Regions from separate parts of the Mesorhizobium onobrychidis genome, predicted to be linked through region 2. Evidence: predicted binding sites of a transcription regulator. Region 2 holds the regulator's gene; each other region holds the start of a gene.
What was found. Region 2 encodes PhoB, which activates phosphate uptake and scavenging genes when phosphate is short. Its sites were predicted from a motif close to TGTCATNNANCTGTCAT; they were not measured.
Positions count from the first base shown of each region.

Region 1: phnF (phosphonate metabolism transcriptional regulator PhnF) is a predicted target of PhoB. The motif match lies at 3,600-3,616, and genes of this name have one in related genera.
Region 3: ppk2 (polyphosphate kinase 2) is a predicted target of PhoB. The motif match lies at 3,034-3,050, and genes of this name have one in related genera.

Region 1 is NZ_CP062229.1:1,870,046-1,876,225, reverse strand. Features, by position in the region: gene IHQ72_RS09240 (sugar ABC transporter ATP-binding protein) at 1-533, shown strand, start outside; gene IHQ72_RS09235 (ABC transporter permease) at 530-1,495, shown strand; gene IHQ72_RS09230 (zinc-binding alcohol dehydrogenase family protein) at 1,566-2,582, shown strand; gene phnF (phosphonate metabolism transcriptional regulator PhnF) at 2,825-3,574, opposite strand; gene phnG (phosphonate C-P lyase system protein PhnG) at 3,698-4,159, shown strand; gene phnH (phosphonate C-P lyase system protein PhnH) at 4,159-4,770, shown strand; gene IHQ72_RS09210 (carbon-phosphorus lyase complex subunit) at 4,772-5,884, shown strand; gene IHQ72_RS09205 (alpha-D-ribose 1-methylphosphonate 5-phosphate C-P-lyase PhnJ) at 6,153-6,180, shown strand, end outside.
Region 2 is NZ_CP062229.1:1,375,802-1,381,981, reverse strand. Features, by position in the region: gene xylF (D-xylose ABC transporter substrate-binding protein) at 1-851, opposite strand, end outside; gene IHQ72_RS06725 (ROK family protein) at 1,120-2,367, shown strand; gene phoB (phosphate regulon transcriptional regulator PhoB) at 2,575-3,264, opposite strand; gene phoU (phosphate signaling complex protein PhoU) at 3,281-3,988, opposite strand; gene pstB (phosphate ABC transporter ATP-binding protein PstB) at 4,027-4,842, opposite strand; gene pstA (phosphate ABC transporter permease PstA) at 4,855-6,180, opposite strand, start outside.
Region 3 is NZ_CP062229.1:4,930,940-4,937,119, reverse strand. Features, by position in the region: gene IHQ72_RS24620 (GntR family transcriptional regulator) at 1-93, shown strand, start outside; gene IHQ72_RS24615 (DUF982 domain-containing protein) at 152-412, shown strand; gene IHQ72_RS24610 (hypothetical protein) at 467-625, opposite strand; gene IHQ72_RS24605 (glycosyl transferase family 90) at 829-1,800, shown strand; gene IHQ72_RS24600 (aldo/keto reductase) at 1,837-2,880, opposite strand; gene ppk2 (polyphosphate kinase 2) at 3,139-4,059, shown strand; gene IHQ72_RS24590 (dihydrofolate reductase family protein) at 4,188-4,832, opposite strand; gene hemB (porphobilinogen synthase) at 5,356-6,180, opposite strand, start outside.

The DNA.
Region 1 (6,180 bases), 490 kb from region 2:
GGCTCGGCATGGCGCTGGCGCCGGAAAGCCGCCGCGACCAGGGCCTCTGCCTCAACCTGCCGGTCGGCCTCAATCTCAATCTGCCGATCTACAAGCGCATCTCCAGCAATCTGCTGATTTCCAGCGCGCAGGAGAAGACCGAGGCGGATCGTCAGATCGCCAATCTCAGGATTAAGACGCCGACGCGCAACGCGCTCGCCTCCAGCCTGTCCGGCGGCAACCAGCAGAAGATCGTCATCGGCAAATGGCTGGCTCACGGCGCCAAGCTGTTCATCTTCGACGAGCCGACAGTTGGCGTCGATGTCGGCACCAAGGCAGAGATCTACCGCCTGTTCAGTGCGCTTTTGTCCAATGGCGCCGGCATCATCCTCATCTCGTCCTATCTGCCCGAGGTCTATGAACTGGCCGACACACTGCATGTGTTCCGGCGCGGCAAACTGGTGGCCACTCATGGTTTCCACACTGCCAACCATGAGGAGATCCTCACCCAAGCGCTGGCCGAGAAACAAGAAAAACCGGGAGGACAGATATGAGCACCGAGGCGATACCGGCCGAAAGGCCGAAACGCAACTACAACGCCCTGTTCGGGCTGACACTGCTGGCGCTGCTGGTATTGTTGTGGGTCATCCTGTCGGTGGCGACGCCGAGCTTCGCCTCCGCCAACAACATCTCGAACCTGCTGCGGCAAGGTTCGATGATCGCCATCCTGGCGGTCGGCCAGACCTTCGTCATCATCACCGGAGGTATCGACCTTTCCGTCGGCGCCGTCGTTGGCTTCGCAACCGTCATCGCAGCGATGCTGATCAATGCCGGCGTGCCGATGTTCCTCGCCATCCTGATCACCTTGCTGGTCGGCGTCGCCATCGGCCTGTTCCACGGTTTCGGCATCGTCAAGATGGGCCTGCCGCCCTTCATCATCACGCTGGCGACACTGACCTCGCTGCGCGGCATCGGCCTTTTGATGACCAACGGCAACTCGATCTCGATCAACAACGACGCGTTCCAGCTGTTTTCGCGCGGCTCGTTCCTCGGCGTCCCCAATCTGTTCTGGATGGTGATCCTCGTCGGCATCCCCGCCTACATCTTCCTGCATCACAGCCGCTGGGGCCGGTATCTATTCTCGGTCGGCTCCAACGCCGAGGCATCGCGGCTTTCCGGTGTCAACGTCCAGCGCACCATCTACATGGCCTATACGCTGTCGGGCCTGTGCGCGGCTTTCGTCGGTGTGCTGCTCGCGTCGCGCATCGGCATCGGCAATCCGACGCAGGCGGAGGGGTGGGAATTGCAGGCGATCGCCTCGTCGGTGATCGGCGGCACCTCGCTGTTCGGCGCCGTCGGCTCGGTGCACGGACCGCTGCTCGGCGCCTTCATCCTCGCCACCATCAACAACGGCGCTAATCTTTTGAACGTCAATGCCTTCTGGCAGCGCATCATTACCGGCGTGCTGATCATCGTCATCGTCTATTTCGACGGCCTGCGCCGCCGCGGCAAGTAGATCATCTTAACAACCGCTGGCCCGGCGATAGCCGACGGGCTGCGGTGCAATGAATCGACTGGATCAAAGCATGAAAGCCGTCGTCTGCCGTTCGCCCGGTGAGCTTGTTCTGGAAGAGCGCCCAACGCCGAGCACACCACCGCCGGGCTGGGCGCTGGTCGCGGTCAGTCATGTCGGCATCTGCGGCACCGATTATCACATCTTCGAGGGCAAGCATCCGTTCCTCGCCTATCCCCGCATCATGGGCCATGAAGTGTCGGGAACCGTGATCGAGGTCGGAGAAGGCGTCGATCTGGCCGTCGGCGAACCGGTGATCATCAACCCCTATCTCGCCTGCGGCAAATGCATCGCCTGCCGGCAGGGAAAGCCGAATTGCTGCGTCAGGATCGAGGTGCTCGGCGTCCACCGCGACGGCGCCATGCGCGAGCGGATCCTGGTGCCGGCGCAAAATCTCTATCCGGCAAACGGCCTGTCGCTGGCCGACGCCGCCGCCGTCGAATTCCTGGCGATCGGGGCGCATGCCGTGCGCCGCTCGCTGGCTAATCCCGGCGCGCGCACGCTGGTCATCGGCGCCGGGCCGATCGGGCTCGGCACGGCGCTGTTTGCCCGTATCGCCGGTCTCGACGCGACGCTGCTCGACATGAGCGCGGAAAGGCTGGGCTTCGCCGCAAGCGAACTCGGCTTCGCCACCCTCGACGGTTCGCGGCAGTCTGCGACCGATCTGGTGCGCGAGGCGACCGGCGGCGAAGGTTTTGACGTGATTTTCGATGCCACCGGCAACACCCAGTCCGTCCAGTCGGCCTTCGCCCATGTCGCGCATGGCGGGACGCTGGTCCTGGTCAGCGTCGTCAAGGACGACATAGTCTTTTCCGACCCCGAATTCCACAAGCGCGAGATGACGCTCATCGGCAGCCGCAACGCGCTGCGCGCCGATTTCGACCATGTCGCCGCTTCGATCCGCAACGGCGCGGTGCCGCTGACAAAGCTCGTCACCCATCGCACGACGCTTGGCGACACACCGCGTGATCTTGCCCGTTGGGCGCACGAGAAATCCGGCCTGATCAAGGCCGTCATCCAGGTCGGATGAACGCCCTAACGCGAGATGCGTCAAAACAGGGCATCCGGTTTGTTATTATTCCACTTGGCTGCAAAGATGCACCAAGGTGTGTTGAGATTCAGGTCAGGCCGAGTCGGAGTCGAAGACGGGCGCGAAGCGACCAAACAGGTGGGTTCCGAGAACCGGAACCCAGCGTACTTTTGGGTACGCAAGTACCGGAAGCGCAGGAAACCGCCATTTGCAGGCTGGCCTCACCTGAATATCAACACACCTTAAAGCGCCGATAATTTGAGCTCGACCCGCTCGGCCGGAAACCGCGTTTCGGCGAACTGGATCGGCTGACCGTCCGGCGTGACGTTGACAGCGACCGTGACCAGCACGATGGCGCCGGGCTGCAGATCGAGATCGGCAAGGTCGGCGGCGTCGGCGTGGCGGGCCGACAACACCGTCGATTGCCTGAGATAGTCGCCAATGCCGAAACGCTCGAGCGAGGCGGTGATAGATCCGGTTTCGGCCATGGCTGCATCGATGCCCGCGAAGCGTTCTGCGTCGAACCAGCCGGTGGCCCGCGAGACCGGCTGCCCATCGGCTTCGCCGCGTGTCTCAAGGCGTATAACACTCGAACCCTTGGCAAGCCCCAGCCCTTCGGCGACGCGCCGGCTGGCCGGCTCGACCGCCGCTTCGAGCAGCACGCTGCGGCGCTCCAACGCCTGCCCTTGCAGGCCCGCCGAAAAGCGGGTGCGCGCGCCGATCGGATAGGACAGCCGCTTGCGCGACAGCACGAAAGTGCCGCGCCCCTGCTCGGCCCTGAGCACGCCATCCTGCACAAGTGCTGCGATGGCGCTGCGCACCGTATGGCGGTTGACGCCATAGCGCTCGGCCAGTGCGACTTCCGGTGGCAGCGCGGCATTCTCGGCAAACTCGCCGACGGCGATCGAATGCAGGATCTGGTCGGCTATCTGCCGCCACAGTGAGATGCCGGTGCGCCGCTCTAAGCTGCTGGCCATCTGCTGACCGATCATCTCTTTGCCCCGATCTTTTTCGCCCTGTCATCCATCCGTCATGGACACGCTCTAGAGAATAGGTATAATTTGTATAATTGTCTACATCATTATACAAATTTGCAACGAGAAGGAATGGCCGCCATGCGAGGACAGGAAGCGCGCGAACAGGCTGAGCGCAAGGCCGTCATGGCGACGCTGGCGCAATCGACCGGCGACGATATCGTCCGCCTCTGGAACGAAGCCGGCCTGCCTTCGGAAGCGGAACTCCTGCGCGGTCCCGAAACCGGCCTGGTCACCGTGCGTGGCCGCATCGGCGGTGGCGGCGCGCCGTTCAATGTCGGCGAGGCGACGGTCACCCGCGCCGCCGTCCGGCTCACATCCGGGCAGGTCGGCCACTGCTATACGATGGGCCGTGACAAGCAGAAAGCAAAACTGGCGGCGATAGCGGACGCGCTCTGGCAGGATCCCGCCCGCCGTAACGAGGTCGAGACCAAACTCATTGCGCCGCTGCAGGCCGAACTGGCCAGCGCACGTGAACGGCGGCGCGCCGAGACGGCGGCAACGAAGGTCGATTTCTTCACCATGGTACGCGGAGAAGACTGATGGATATCGCAACGCAAGCGATCGAGGGCGGCTTTTCCGATCCGGTGTTCGACGCCCAGACGGTGTTCCGCGCCGTGATGGATGCGATGGCGCGGCCAGGCACCCTGCAGCCCCTGCCGATCTTTGCCCGCCCGCCGGCACCACTGTCGGCCACCGCGGGCGCCATCGCGCTGGCGCTGTGCGACAACGACACGCCGCTCTGGCTCGATCTCGCTTTGCAGGCCCCAGCAGCGGTGAGATCCTGGCTTGGCTTCCACACCGGCGCGCCGCTGGCCAATACGCCGGCCGACGCGCATTTCGCGCTGATCGCCACGCCGGCCGAGATGATGGCGCTCGACGGCTTTTCGCAAGGCACCCAGGACTATCCCGACCGCTCCACGACGCTGATCCTGCAGGTCGGCGATCTCGTTTCAGGCGCCCCTCTGTTGCTCGAAGGTCCTGGCATCGAAAGAACCGCGACAATCGCGCCGGCGCAGATGCCGCGCCACTTCGTCGAGCAGTGGAAGCAGAACAACCAGCGTTTTCCCCGTGGCATCGACATCGTCCTCGCCACCCCTGACGGCGTTGCCTGCCTGCCGCGCACGACGCGCATCAAGACGATGGAGGCGTGATATGTATGTCGCGGTAAAAGGCGGCGAAGCCGCAATTGCCAACGCCCACGCCCTGCTCGCCGACCGCCGCCGCGGCGACCGTTCGGTGCCGGCGCTTCGCCTCGACCAGATCGTCGAGCAACTGGCGCTCGGCGTCGACCGGGTGATGAGCGAAGGCTCGCTCTACGATCGTGAATTGGCGGCGCTGGCCATCGTTCAGGCGCGCGGCGACATGATCGAGGCGATCTTCCTGGTTCGCGCCTATCGCACGACGCTGCCACGCTTCGGCTACACCAAGGCGATCGACACCGGCGCGATGCTGGTCGAGCGGCGCGTGTCGGCGACCTACAAGGATCTTCCCGGCGGCCAGCTGCTCGGCCCGACCTTCGACTACACCCACCGGCTGCTCGATCCCGCGCTTGCCGCGGGCGGCGACGTCGCCGAGCCGCTGCAGCGTGCCAGCGACGCGGACGCCATGCCGCGTGTCTCCGCCATCCTCGCCCGCGAAGGCCTGATCGAGCCTGATGGCGACATGCCGCAGGACCATATCCCGGGCGACATCACCCGCGAGCCGCTGGAATTTCCGATGGCGCGCGACATCCGCCTGCAGGCGCTGTCACGCGGCGATGAGGGTTTTTTGCTGGCGCTCGGCTACTCCACCCAGCGCGGCTATGCGCGCAACCATCCCTTTGTCGGCGAGGTTCGCATCGGCGAGGTCGAGCTGGAACTGGACGTGCCGGAGCTGCCATTCCCAGTACCGCTCGGCCCCGTGCGTGTCACCGAGTGCCAGATGGTCAATCAGTTCAAAGGCTCGGCCAAGGCGCCGCCGCAGTTCACCCGCGGCTACGGCCTCGTCTTCGGCCAGAGCGAGCGCAAGGCGATGGCCATGGCGCTGTGCGACCGGGCGTTGCGCGCCTCGGAATTCGGCGAAGACGTTGTCGCCGCCGCCCAGGACGAGGAGTTCGTCATCTCGCATTCCGACAACGTCCAGGCGACCGGCTTCGTCGAGCACCTCAAGCTGCCGCACTATGTCGACTTCCAGGCCGAGCTCGACCTGGTGCGCCGCATGCGCGCCGAGCACGACGCCCGCGAGAATGCCGGCAAGGCCGAGGAGAAGAGGCAGGCCGCGGAATGACTTCAGTTAGCTCCACCACCATGATCTCGTGGGAATGGCCGCTATACCCCTCCAGATCCGCCGTAGCCGCTACTGCCGCCAACGGTCTCGCCATCGGCGGCTTCCTTCGGCGCGGGACGAACCATCCTTCGAAGGACAAAGGCAACCACGCCGACGAACACCAGCAACAGGATTCCGATGTGCATCCATCCGGTTGGGGTCATCTGAGTCTGGCCCTTTCTCCTCGTCTTGGAAGTCAATTCGGTAGCACAAAGCGGAAGCGATCACCATGACCGACATCGCCACCTACAACTTCG
Region 2 (6,180 bases):
CCGTCGGCAAGCTGCGAGGCGATCTCGGCAGCGCTCTTGCCAAGCTCGCGCGCGTCCTTCCATACCGAGACGGTCTGTGTGCCGAGCGCGATGCGGTTCAGCGCGGCATGGTCGCCGTCCTGGCCGGACACCGGGACGGATCCGGCCAAGCCTTGCGCCGTCAGCGCCGCGACAACGCCACCGGCGGTGCCGTCATTGGCGGCAACCACCGCGTCGACCTTGTTGTCGTTGGCGGTCAGGAACTGTTCCATGTTCTTCTGGGCGTTGGCGGGAAGCCAGCCGTCCGTATAGGCCTCGCCGACATTCTTGATCTTGCCGCTGTCGATCGCATCCTTGAGCACTTCCATCGAGCCGGCGAACAGGAAATCGGCATTCGGATCGGCGCCCGAGCCCTTGATGAAGACGTAATTGCCTTCCGGCGCCACCTTGAACACTTCACGGGCCTGCATGCGGCCGACTTCCTGGTTGTCGAAGGTCAGATAGAACACGTCCTTGTTCTCGATCAGCCGGTCATAGCCGACGACCGGAATGCCTTCGTCCAGCGCTTTCTGCACCGCCGGCCCAATGGCCGAGGCATCCTGCGCAAGGATGATCAGCGCGTTGGCGCCCTGCGAGATCAGGCTCTCGACATCGGTCAGCTGCTTGCCGGGATTGGACTGTGCATCGGCGGAAATATACTTGTCGCCGGCGGCCTCGATCGCCGTCCTCATGGCGGCTTCGTCGGTCTTCCAACGCTCTTCCTGGAAGTTCGACCACGAAACGCCAATGACCTTGTCCTTGGCCTGCGCGGCCGATGCGAGCGTCAGCGACATGGCTACCCCCGCCAGAATGGCGGCTGCGAATCTCTTCATGATTTTCCTCCCTGCGCCGCGTACGGCGCGCCCACACTGGCCCGAAGGCCGGCACAAGAGGCCCTATTTTTTCGAGCCCCGAAAAAATACTGGTCCAACGCCGAAGCGCTGTCAACATCAATTCTGATGGATTTTGATGCTCCTGCCGAATTTTTTCGAGCCTCGGAATAAACAATGACAGGGCCTTCTGCTTCTGCCAGTATTTGTCTGATATTACCGACGGCTTCCGATTCATGAGCGGCCGCGGCAATAGGGAGGAAGCAAAAGAATGTCGGTTGGAATTCGTCATGACGATTTGCGCCGGCGCAACCGGGCGATGGTGATTTCGGCCATACGGCGCGCAGGCCAGCCGTCGCGGACCGAGATCGCCGCGACCACCGGCCTCAGCCATTCGACCATATCGGCGATCTCTTCCGACCTGATCCAAGAAGGCATCCTAACCGAGAGCAAGGCCAGCGAGACCACTTCGCTGAAACGCGGCCGGCCGCAGGTCGGGCTCAGCCTCAATCCGGAAGCCGCTGCGGTGTTGGCCGTCGTGTTGTCGCTGAATTTCCTGTCGGTCGCCGTCATCGATTATGCCGGACAGGTGGTCGCCGAGGAACAGCGCCGGCTGGACACGCTGACCATGTCGCGCGACGAGCTGATCGACGAATGTGTCGCCATTGTCCGGCGCCGGCTCGAAGACCCCGACCTCGATGTCCAAAGCGTCGCCCGCATCGCGCTGGCGATCCAGGGGATCACCGATTCCCATGCGCGCGCCATGTTGTGGTCGCCGATCACGCCGCAGACGAACATCGCCTTCGCCGACATTCTGGAACGCGAGTTCGGCATTCCGGCCATCATGGAGAACGACTGCAACATGATGGCCGTGGCGCTGCGCTGGCGCGACCCGGATCGTTACCGCGACGATTTCATCGCCATCCTGCTCTCGCACGGCATCGGTATGGGGCTGGTGCTGAAAGGCGAACTGTTCACCGGCACCCATTCCTCGGGCGGCGAATTCGGCCACATGATCCATCGGCCGGGCGGCGCGCTCTGTCGCTGCGGGCGGCGCGGCTGCGTCGAGGCCTATGCCGGCAACTATGCTATCTGGCGCAACGCAAGGCAATTGAGCGAGAACGCCGAGCCGGTCGCCGACGTCAGCGACGCCGAGATGCGGGCACTGGCGGCCCGGGCGCGCGAGACGGACGGACCGGAACGCGAAGCCTACCGCAAGGCCGGCGAAGCGCTCGGCTTCGGGCTCGGCAGCCTGTTCGCGCTGATCGATCCGGCGCCGGTCGCCATGGTCGGCGCCAGCGCTGCCGCCTTCGACCTGATCGAGCCGGCCCTGCGCGAGGCCATAGCCCAGACCGCCGGCGGCCAGCATTCGGGTTCGATTTCCTTCGACACCGAGCCAAACGAGCTGCCGCTGATCCGCGAAGGCTGCGCGATGCGGGCGCTGAGCTTCGTCGACCAGGAGATTTTCGCGCCGGGCGCGCAAGGAAGGTCCGGCACGATCAGGAAGGACGTGGCCTGAGTCCGAAAGGCAAGGAACAAAGGCGGATTGCGACTTGGGGATGTCTTGAGATTCAGGTCAGTCCGCGCCGGGCTCGAAGACGGGCGCGAAGCGACCGGACTGGGCGGGTTCCGAAAACCGGAACGGAGCGTACTTTGGGTACGTGAGTACCGGAAGCGCAGGAAATCGCCATTCGCAGGCCGGCATCACCCGAATATCAGCACATCCCTAGTCTTCCCTGATCGCATAGCCCGCGCCGCGGATGGTGCGGATGACATCGGGCATGCGACCATTGTTGACCGCCTTGCGCAACCGTCCGACATGGACGTCCACCGTGCGCTCGTCGATGTAGATCGTCTCGCCCCAGACATTGTCGAGCAACTGGCTGCGCGAGAAGACCCGACCCGGGTGCCGCATCATGAATTCGAGCAGCCGGAATTCGGTCGGCCCGAGCCGGATCTCGCTCTTCTTGCGATAGACCCTGTGCGATTCGCGATCGAGCACGATGTCGCCGACCTTAAGCACGCTGGACAGCACTTCGGGCTTGGCGCGGCGCAGCAGCGCCTTGACCCTGGCCATGAATTCCGGCGTCGAGAACGGCTTGACCAGATAGTCGTCGGCTCCGGTGGAAAGGCCGCGCACCCGGTCGCTCTCCTCACCGCGCGCGGTAAGCATGATGATCGGCAGCCGCTCAGTTTCGGGACGCACCCGAAGGCGCCTGCAAAGTTCGATGCCGGAAACCGCCGGCACCATCCAGTCGAGCACCAGGAGATCGGGCACGTTTTCCTGCAGCCGGATTTCGGCCTCGTCGCCGCGCGTCACCACCTCGACCTGATAACCTTCGGATTCCAGATTGTAACGGAGGAGGACGCCCAGCGGCTCTTCATCCTCCACCACCATGATGCGCGGCGCGATCATCGGCCGGTCACTCCTGTCATGTCGCCGGCGCCGACATCGTCGTTTCGTCTAGCTTCGGGCGATCCGCCGGCAATTGCTGCCCGGTCACGACAAAGTAGGCGTTTTCGGCGATGTTGGTGACATGATCGCCGATACGCTCGAGATTCTTGGCGCAGAACAGAAGATGCGTGCAGGCGGTGATGTTGCGCGGATCCTCCATCATGTAGGTCAGGAGTTCGCGAAAAACCGCCGTGTATTTCACGTCGATCTTCTGGTCGTCGGCGCGCAGTTCTTTCAACGCGCCGGCATTACGCGACACATAGTGCTCGACCACGCCGCGAAGCTGCACAAGAACGAGATCCGCCATCGCGTCGATACCGTGCGAGAGATTACGCGGCGTGGCGCTCTGCCCGACTGCGCTGACCCGCTTGGCTATGTTCTTGGCCAGGTCGCCGATGCGCTCGAGATCGCCGGCCATGCGGATTGCGCCAACCACTGCGCGCAGATCTTGCGCCATCGGCTGCCGCTTGGCGATCAGCGTGATCGCACTATCGTCGAGTTCGCGCTGCCGGGCATCCATGATGGCGTCGTCCGAGACGACGCGCTGCGCCATCGCATTGTCTGATGCAAGCAACGCGCGGATCGAGGCTGCGACCATCGCGGCGGCGAGCTCGTCCATATCGCGGATCAGCCTGTCGATGTGCTCCAGTTCCTCGTCGAAAGACGCGACGGTGTGTTCACCCATGATACTGTCCTCGTGTTCGAAATTCGCCGCCGGACCGCTCAGCCGAACCGGCCGGTGATGTAGTCCTGGGTGCGCTTGTCGTCGGGGTTGGTGAACATCTTGTCGGTCGCGCCCTCCTCGACCAGATAGCCGAGATGGAACATCGCCGTGCGTTGCGACACGCGCGCTGCCTGCTGCATCGAATGAGTGACGATGACGATCGTGTAGTTCTGGCGCAGTTCGTCAATCAGTTCCTCGACGCGGGCGGTGGCGATCGGATCGAGCGCCGAACAGGGCTCGTCCATCAGGATCACTTCCGGCGACACGGCGATGGCGCGCGCGATGCACAGGCGCTGCTGCTGTCCGCCGGAGAGACCGGTGCCCGACTCGAGCAGGCGATCCTTGACCTCGTTGAACAGACCGGCGTTCTTCAGGCTCGATTCAACGATGCCGTCCAACTCGGCCTTGCTCCTGGCGAGGCCGTGAATGCGCGGACCGTAAGCGACGTTTTCATAGATCGACTTGGGAAACGGGTTCGGCTTCTGGAATACCATGCCGACGCGAGCTCGCAGCTCGACGACATCGATTTTCGGGTCGTAGACATCCTCGCCGTCGAGTGTGATCTTGCCGCTCACTCGCGCGATATCGATGGTGTCGTTCATTCGGTTCAGGCAACGCAGGAAGGTCGACTTGCCACAGCCCGATGGGCCGATCAACGCCGTCACCTGGTTCTCGCGGACATCGAGATCCACGTCGAACAGAGCTCGCTTCTCGCCGTAATGAACAGAGACCTTGTCGCCCTTCATCTTGATCGAAGGGGCGTTGGTTCCGCTACTCAGTTTCTGTTCGACGCCGGCTTCCGTCATGATGTTCATATCCTCTACTCCTTACCAGCGCCGCTCGAAGCGCCTGCGCAGTATCACCGCGATGGCATTCATGATGACCAAAAACAGCAGCAAAATCAAAATCGCCGCCGAAGTCTTCTGCTGGAACCCGGCTTCCGGGAAATCGGCCCACATGAATATCTGCACCGGCAGGATCGTCGCGGGATCGGTGAAGCCGCCGGGAATGTCGACGATGAAGGCGACCATGCCGATCATCAGCAGCGGCGCGGTTTCACCCAGCGCATGCGCCATTCCGAGGATGGTGCCGGTCATGATACCCGGCATCGCCAGCGGCAGGACGTGATGGAATACGGTCTGGACCTTGGACGCTCCGATGCCAAGCGCCGCCTCCCGGATCGACGGTGGCACGGCGCGCAACGAAGCGCGCGAGGCGATAATGATGATCGGCAGGGTCATCAGCGCCAGCACCATGCCGCCGACCACCGGGGCTGAGCGCGGCATGCCGAAGAAATTCAGGAATACGGCAAGTCCAAGCAGGCCGAAGACGATCGAAGGCACCGCCGCCAGATTGTTGATATTCACTTCGATGATCGTCGTCAGCCGGTTCTTGGGGGCAAATTCCTCAAGATAGATCGCCGCCGAAACGCCGATCGGGAAGGCGATGGCGAGCGTAACGATCATGGTCAGGAACGATCCGACGACCGCGCCCCAGACACCGGCCAGTTCCGGCTCGCGGCTTGCGCCGGTGAAGAAGAAGATCGAGTTGAACCGGCTTTCGATCAGGCCGGCGCTCTTCAGCGTGTCGAGCCAGACGATCATCTTGTCGGAAATCTTTCGCGATGCTTCCGGCGTGTCGATGACGCGCAGGAATGCCTGGCCGCTCGCTGCGGGCGCCGTGCTGTCCAGCGCCTCGATCACCGTGCCCTTTGCGACCGCCGTCCCGTTGGCCCCAGGCGACAGCGCGGTCAGCTTGACCGTACCGCCATTGAACGCGACCAGCAGCGACGATGCGCCGCTCGTCAGCGTGAGCATACCGTTTTCGCCCTCGGTCGCACCATGGCCACGCGCCAGCGTCAGCATGGCGTCGTCGCCGAAGGTAAGATCGATGTCGCCGCTGGTTTCCGAAGGCGTGACGCTTGTCGAAATCGCTTCGTCCGAACCGACGTCGGCAAGCAACCCCTTGAGATAAAGGTCGGCAAAATCGTCAAGTGGAACCGCATAGTCCACCGTTCCTCCGAGCATCCCCGGATCAGCCGCAATATCTTTGCGCAGGAAGACGCCTGTGCCGGTGGAAATCAGTCCGCGCAGCAGGCGCTTGTCCTGACGGCTCGTCACATCAGGAAATTTTGCCGTAAGCGCTTCCTGAGC
Region 3 (6,180 bases), 3.6 Mb from region 2:
CATATCGTCGGCAGCCGCGACCGGCTGGTGACATCATTGCGCAATGACCGGCGCGGCCTGCGTGCCAGGGGATTTGCCGTCGTCGCGGCGTGATTGCGGAGGCAACCACTTTCGCCCTCGCTTCGCGAGCGCCGATGGCGTAAGAGCGGCGATGGAAAACAACCGCTTTGAAACACCCGTGACCGTCAAGTCGGGCGCGGAGGGAACCACTCAGATCTTGCGTACGGCCCGCGAGGCTTCCGACTACCTCCTCAACAACTGGCCCGGCAAGCGCAGTCCAAAGCATCGCGAAGCGCTGCAGGCCTGCCATGATGCGCTGGCCGGCGACAAACCGGCGATGACGGCAAGGCGCGCCTTCATCGCCGCCGCGCGTGAAGTGAACGTGTTCGTCAGCGACAAGGCGCCGGCCTGAAAACGCAGCGGGATTCCTCGGCTAATCCGATCAGTCTCGCGGGCCGGATGCGTTTTACTCTGCCGTTTCCGTTTCGGTCTCGGACGTGGTCTCGTCTTCGGACTTCGAACGTTCCTTGGCTGCGACCTTGGCCGCTTGCTTTTCCGCCTTCTTGGCGGCCTTCTGCCGGTCGCGTTCCTTGCGTTCCTGGCCGTAATTCGGTGCTCGCGCCATATCTCTTCCTTTCACAATCCCACAGGTTTGTTAGCCCTGCCTAGGAGCATTGGGCTCCAAACACAACACCGCAAAGGGCGATCGGCTCCATACACAGCCGGCAAGCCGGCTGAACACGGTTCCGTGGCTTGCAAGACAGCCGGCACAATGGTGTAGGAGGGACCGGGGGGCAATTCACAAGCCGACTTTTCATCAAGTGACCGATGGCCACCCTTCAAAGAAACGCACAGAAGCTATTCTACTATGCGCGCAATGCCGTGCGCGATATCGCACCGCAGGCGCTGTTCCGCCGCAGGCTCGCCGGGCTGCTCGATCAGGCCAGGCTTTCGGACGGATCGGTCCGCGCGCGTCTCAACTACTACAACAGATTGCAGGACGCTTTCGCGCCGAGCGCCGGGGCCGTGCCGGTCAGCCGGCTACCGAGAGGCCGGAGCATGTATTACTACGATCTGAAGGAATTTACCCGCTACTTCGATCCCGATTTGCGCATCGACCTCGAATTCGGCGACGTCGTCGAAGTGCCTGCGATGCCGTCGATCGTCAAGGATCGGCCGATCGCCGGCGATAACAGGAACGGGGTCCTGTTCAAGCTCAACAAGTTCCGCCACTTCCACATGCCCGCCGACGATGTAGCCTTCGCGGACAAGCTTCCGGTTGCGGTGTGGCGCGGCGAGCTCAACAACCCAATAAGGACCTTGCTTCTGGAGGCCGCGCGCGATCTGCCCTTTTGCGATGTCGGCACGCCCAAACCGACGGCAGCGCCGGCATATCGCAAGCCTTATCTGAGCATCGACCAGCAGCGGCGCTGTCGCTACATCATTTCGCTCGAAGGCAACGATGTGGCGACCAACCTCAAATGGATCATGAGTTCGAATTCGTTGTGCCTGATGCCGCCGCCGACATACGAGACATGGTTCGCCGAAAGCGATCTCGTGGCCAACGTCCACTATGTGCCGCTCGAACCTGATTTCACGGATCTTGCCGAGCGGGTGCAATATCTCGAACGGCATCCGACTGAGGCCGAACGCATCATTGCCGCCGCCAACGCCTATTGCCGCAAATTCGCCGACGAACGGGCCGAGCAGGCGATCTGCTTGCTCGTGCTCTACAAGTATTTCGTGCTCAGCGGCCAGATCGAGCCTGATCCCGAGGTCTGGCGTTTTATCTCCGGCTAAGCCCGCAGCGACCTTCGACCTGATCCGGATCCGTTGTCAGACACCTTCACGGTCAAGAACCAGATCGGCCGGACCAAACCGCTCTTTTGCCGTGAACTGCTGGTGCCAATAGGGGTAGAGAACGGGCGGGCGGCTGACTGCGTCGAGGCGTGCCCGCTCATCGCTGGTCAGCACCAGGCTTGCAGCGGCGATATTGTCCTTGAACTGTGCTTCGGTCCGGCCGCCGATGACCAGCGAGCTGATGGCCGGCCGGCCGAGCAGCCAGGCAAGCGCCACCTGCGCCGCCGACACGCCATGGTTGTTGCCGATATAGGCAAGCACGTCGACGATCCGCCATAGTCGGTCCTCATCACGGATCGGCGGTTCAGACCAGCCGCTGAGCTGGCGGGCGGTGGCCTGGTCGCGGTTGTATTTGCCGGACAGCAGTCCACCGGCGAGCGGGCTCCACACCAGCACGCCAAGCCCCTGGTCGACCGAGATCGGCAGCAGTTCATATTCGGCTTCGCGTGCTTCCAGCGTGTAGTGGATCTGCTGTGTGACGAAGCGCGGCTGGTGCTGGCGGTCGCTGATCCCCAGCGCCTTCATCACTTGCCAGCCGGAATAGTTGGAACAGCCGACATAGCGGACCTTGCCCTGGCTGACGAGCGTGTCGAGCGCGGCGATGGTCTCCTCGAGCGGCGTCGTGCCGTCCCATTCGTGCAGGAAATAGATGTCGATGACGTCGGTCCTGAGGCGCTTCAGGCTCTTCTCGCACTCGCGGATCAGATGATAGCGCGACAGGCCCTCATCGTTGGGACCGTCGCCGATCCGCATGCGCGCCTTGGAGGCGATCAGCACGTCGCCCTTGCGCTTGCCGCCGAGCGCGTCGCCGATGATCTCTTCCGAAAGCCCATTCGAATAGACATTGGCGGTGTCGATGAGATTGATGCCGGCGTCGATGCAGAGGTCGATCATCCGGCGCGCCTCGTCGAGATCGGTCTTGCCGACCGCCGAAAATGCGCCGGCGCCACCGAAGGTCATGGTACCCATGGTCAGCGTCGAAACCTTCAGGCCGGAACGGCCGAGTGTGCGGTATTCCATGTCAGATCCTCGCAATTGCGTTGAGAAGGGCTGCTTCGAAGGCAGCCCGAGGGAGCCTGGCATTTGTAGGACAATTCGCATCGCTTGTCGTGCATGCCATGGAGGTTGATCGATCACATCTCACGGATTTGCGCGGCCGGCGCACAGGCCGGCTGCAATAAAACCGTCATTGCCGGCCTGTATGCAAGTCGGCTCAAGGTGTTCGATCTTGGCCGGCAGGCCGGACGCCGACACGGGCGTGCACGCGGAGCAGCATAAATGACCGAAGCAAAACAGAATTCTCCCGCCAAGGACTGGCTGGAGGCGGAGCTCGCCGACACGCTCGACGAAGACTACGAGCTGGAAATGTCGGAACCGGCGCTGTCGCTGGAAATCGCCAAGATCTACAAGAACGCGCATCCGCCCTCGATGGATCGCCAGCAATATTTTCGCGACCTGATCACGCTGCAATCCGAATTGATCAAGCTGCAGTCCTGGGTGGCTTACACCAAGAAGAAACTGGTTGTGGTTTTCGAGGGCCGCGACTCGGCCGGCAAGGGCGGCGTCATCAAGCGCATCACCCAGCGGCTCAATCCGCGCATCTGCCGCGTCGTTGCTTTGCCGGCGCCGACCGAGCGCGAGAAGTCGCAGTGGTATTTCCAGCGCTACGTGCCGCATCTGCCGGCAGGCGGCGAGATCGTCCTGTTCGACCGCTCCTGGTACAACCGCTCCGGCGTCGAAAGGGTGATGGGATTTGCCGAACCGGATCAGGTCGAGGAGTTTTTTCGCGACGTGCCGGAGTTCGAGCGCATGCTGGTCCGCTCCGGCATCACGCTGGTCAAATACTGGTTCTCCATTACCGACGAGGAGCAGCAGATGCGTTTCCAGATGCGCATCCATGATCCGATGAAGCAGTGGAAGCTGTCGCCGATGGACCTGCAGTCGCGCGTGCGCTGGGAGCAGTACACCAAGGCCAAGGAAGAGACCTTCGCCCGCACCAACATTCCCGAAGCGCCCTGGTTCATCGTCGAGGGCAACGACAAGAAGCGGGCGCGGCTGAACTGCATCGACCATCTCCTCAAGCAGATGCCTTATCAGGAGGTGCCACACGAGGAGATCACGCTGCCCGACCGCGTCTTCAATCCCGAATACGAGCGCCAGGTGCTGCCGCGCGAGCTCTATGTGCCGGAGAAGTATTAATCATCTGGGACTGCTAAAGGCCCGGACGGGCGGCATTCCTTCGCGCCCCCCTCTGTCCTGCCGGACTGTCCGGCAGGACAGAGGGGCGCGAAGGATCGCGGCGCAGAGGGCTGCGCCCGCAGTGAGAACTACGCGCGCTTGATGATGACATGCATAGCATTCGGCGTCGCGATCTGCTCGCTGCACCGGTAGCCGAGCTTTAGCATGTCGATACCGGCAAAAAGGTTCTCGCCTGAGCCGAGCAGCATCGGCGATATCGCCAGATGCATGTCGTCGATGAGCTTTTCCTGGAGATATTGCCGGATCGTGGCGACCCCGCCGCCGAGCCGCACATCCTTGCCGTCAGCCGCTGCTTTCGCCTTTTCCAGCGCTGAGTGGATGCCGTCGGTCACGAAATAGAAGGTCGTGCCGCCCTCCATGACGATAGGATCCCGCCGATGGTGGGTGAGCACGAAGACCGGTACATGGTAGGGCGGATTGTCTCCCCACCAGCCTTTCCAGCTCTCGTCCTTCCAGGGTCCGCGGATCGGTCCGAACATATTGCGACCCATTATCCACGCCCCGATATTTTCGAAGCTGCGCGCCACGAACGCGTCGTCCGTATCCGTGGTCCCGTCATCTTCGTCGGACATTTTGCGGAAGGTTCGGGTGCCCAACATCCATTTGTGCAGGGCTTCCCCGCCGACGCCCAGCGGCTCTTTCAGGTCCTGGTCGGGACCGGCGCCGAAGCCGTCGATAGACAGGGTGAATGCGTTGACACGAAGCTTGGACATGAGTACCTCGCTCTGAACCAGTTGCGAAATGCAAGCAGTTGATTTAGCCCAGACTGATTGCATTTTGCAAGCGGTATTTTAGGAGCGAAGGTGGCCGGCGGCCGCTAATGCATGTCGCGCAAAAGTGTGCAGCGGTTTTGCGATGACGACATGCATAAAACAACAACCTAAAGCGCGTCGCATGAGGCCGGTCAAACGCGACGCGCTTTAGGAATTCAGTAAAAGAAGCTTCGACTCGTGTTGGAATGAGCAATTGTCGATGTCGGCGCCGCCCCTCATCCGCCTGCCGGCACCTTCTCCCCGTATAGTGACGGGGCGAGGGGGGCTGGTCGCAACTTCGGCTCGCTTTCTGCAACGTTGGAGATTGGCAAAATCCTTTGCGAAGGCGTCTTTCTCCCCGTCACTATACCGGGGCCCGGCAGGGCAATGAGGGGCAGCGCAAACCTGAAGCAATTGCCCTGCGGCGGCCATGTCGCGCTTTGGACGAAGGAATGTTACCCGATCTAGGCGCTACAGATGCGCATCATCCCTTCAGCATCGCCGCCACTTCGGGCGCGAAATAGGTGAGGATGCCGTCGCAGCCGGCGCGCTTGAAGGCGAGCAGCGATTCCAGCATCGCCTTGTCGCCGTCGATCCAGCCATTGGCGGCAGCCGCCTTGATCATCGAATATTCGCCCGACACCTGATAGGCGAAGGTCGGCATCCGGAATTCGTCCTTCAGCCTGCGGATGATGTCGAGATAGGGCAGGCCGGGCTTGACCATCAGCATGTCGGCGCCCTCGGCGAGGTCCTGCTCGGCCTCGCGCACGGCCTCATCGGAATTGGCGTGGTCGAGATAATAGGTCTTCTTGTCGCCCTTGAGCAGCCCGGCGGTGCCGACCGCCTCGCGATAAGGTCCATAGAAGGCGGAAGCGAATTTCGTAGCGTAGGACATGATCGCCACATCCTGAAAACCATTGGCGTCGAGCGCATCGCGGATGGCGCCGATGCGGCCATCCATCATGTCGGACGGGGCAATGATATCGGCGCCGGCCGCGGCCTGGATGACGGCAGCCGCCGTGACCTGCTCCACGGTCTGGTCGTTGACGATGATGCCGTCACGCAAGATGCCGTCGTGGCCGTGCGAGGTGAAGGGATCGAGCGCCGCGTCGGTGATGATGCCGATCTCGGGCACCGCGTGCTTGATGGCGCGCGTGGCGCGGTTGATGACGTTTTCCGGATCGAGGATGTGCGAACCGGTCTGGTCGCGCAGGCCGAGCTCGACATTGGGGAAGGTGGCGATCGCCGGAATGCCGAGCTTTGCCGCGCGCTCGGCCTCCTTGACGGCAAGGTCGAGCGACAGGCGGAA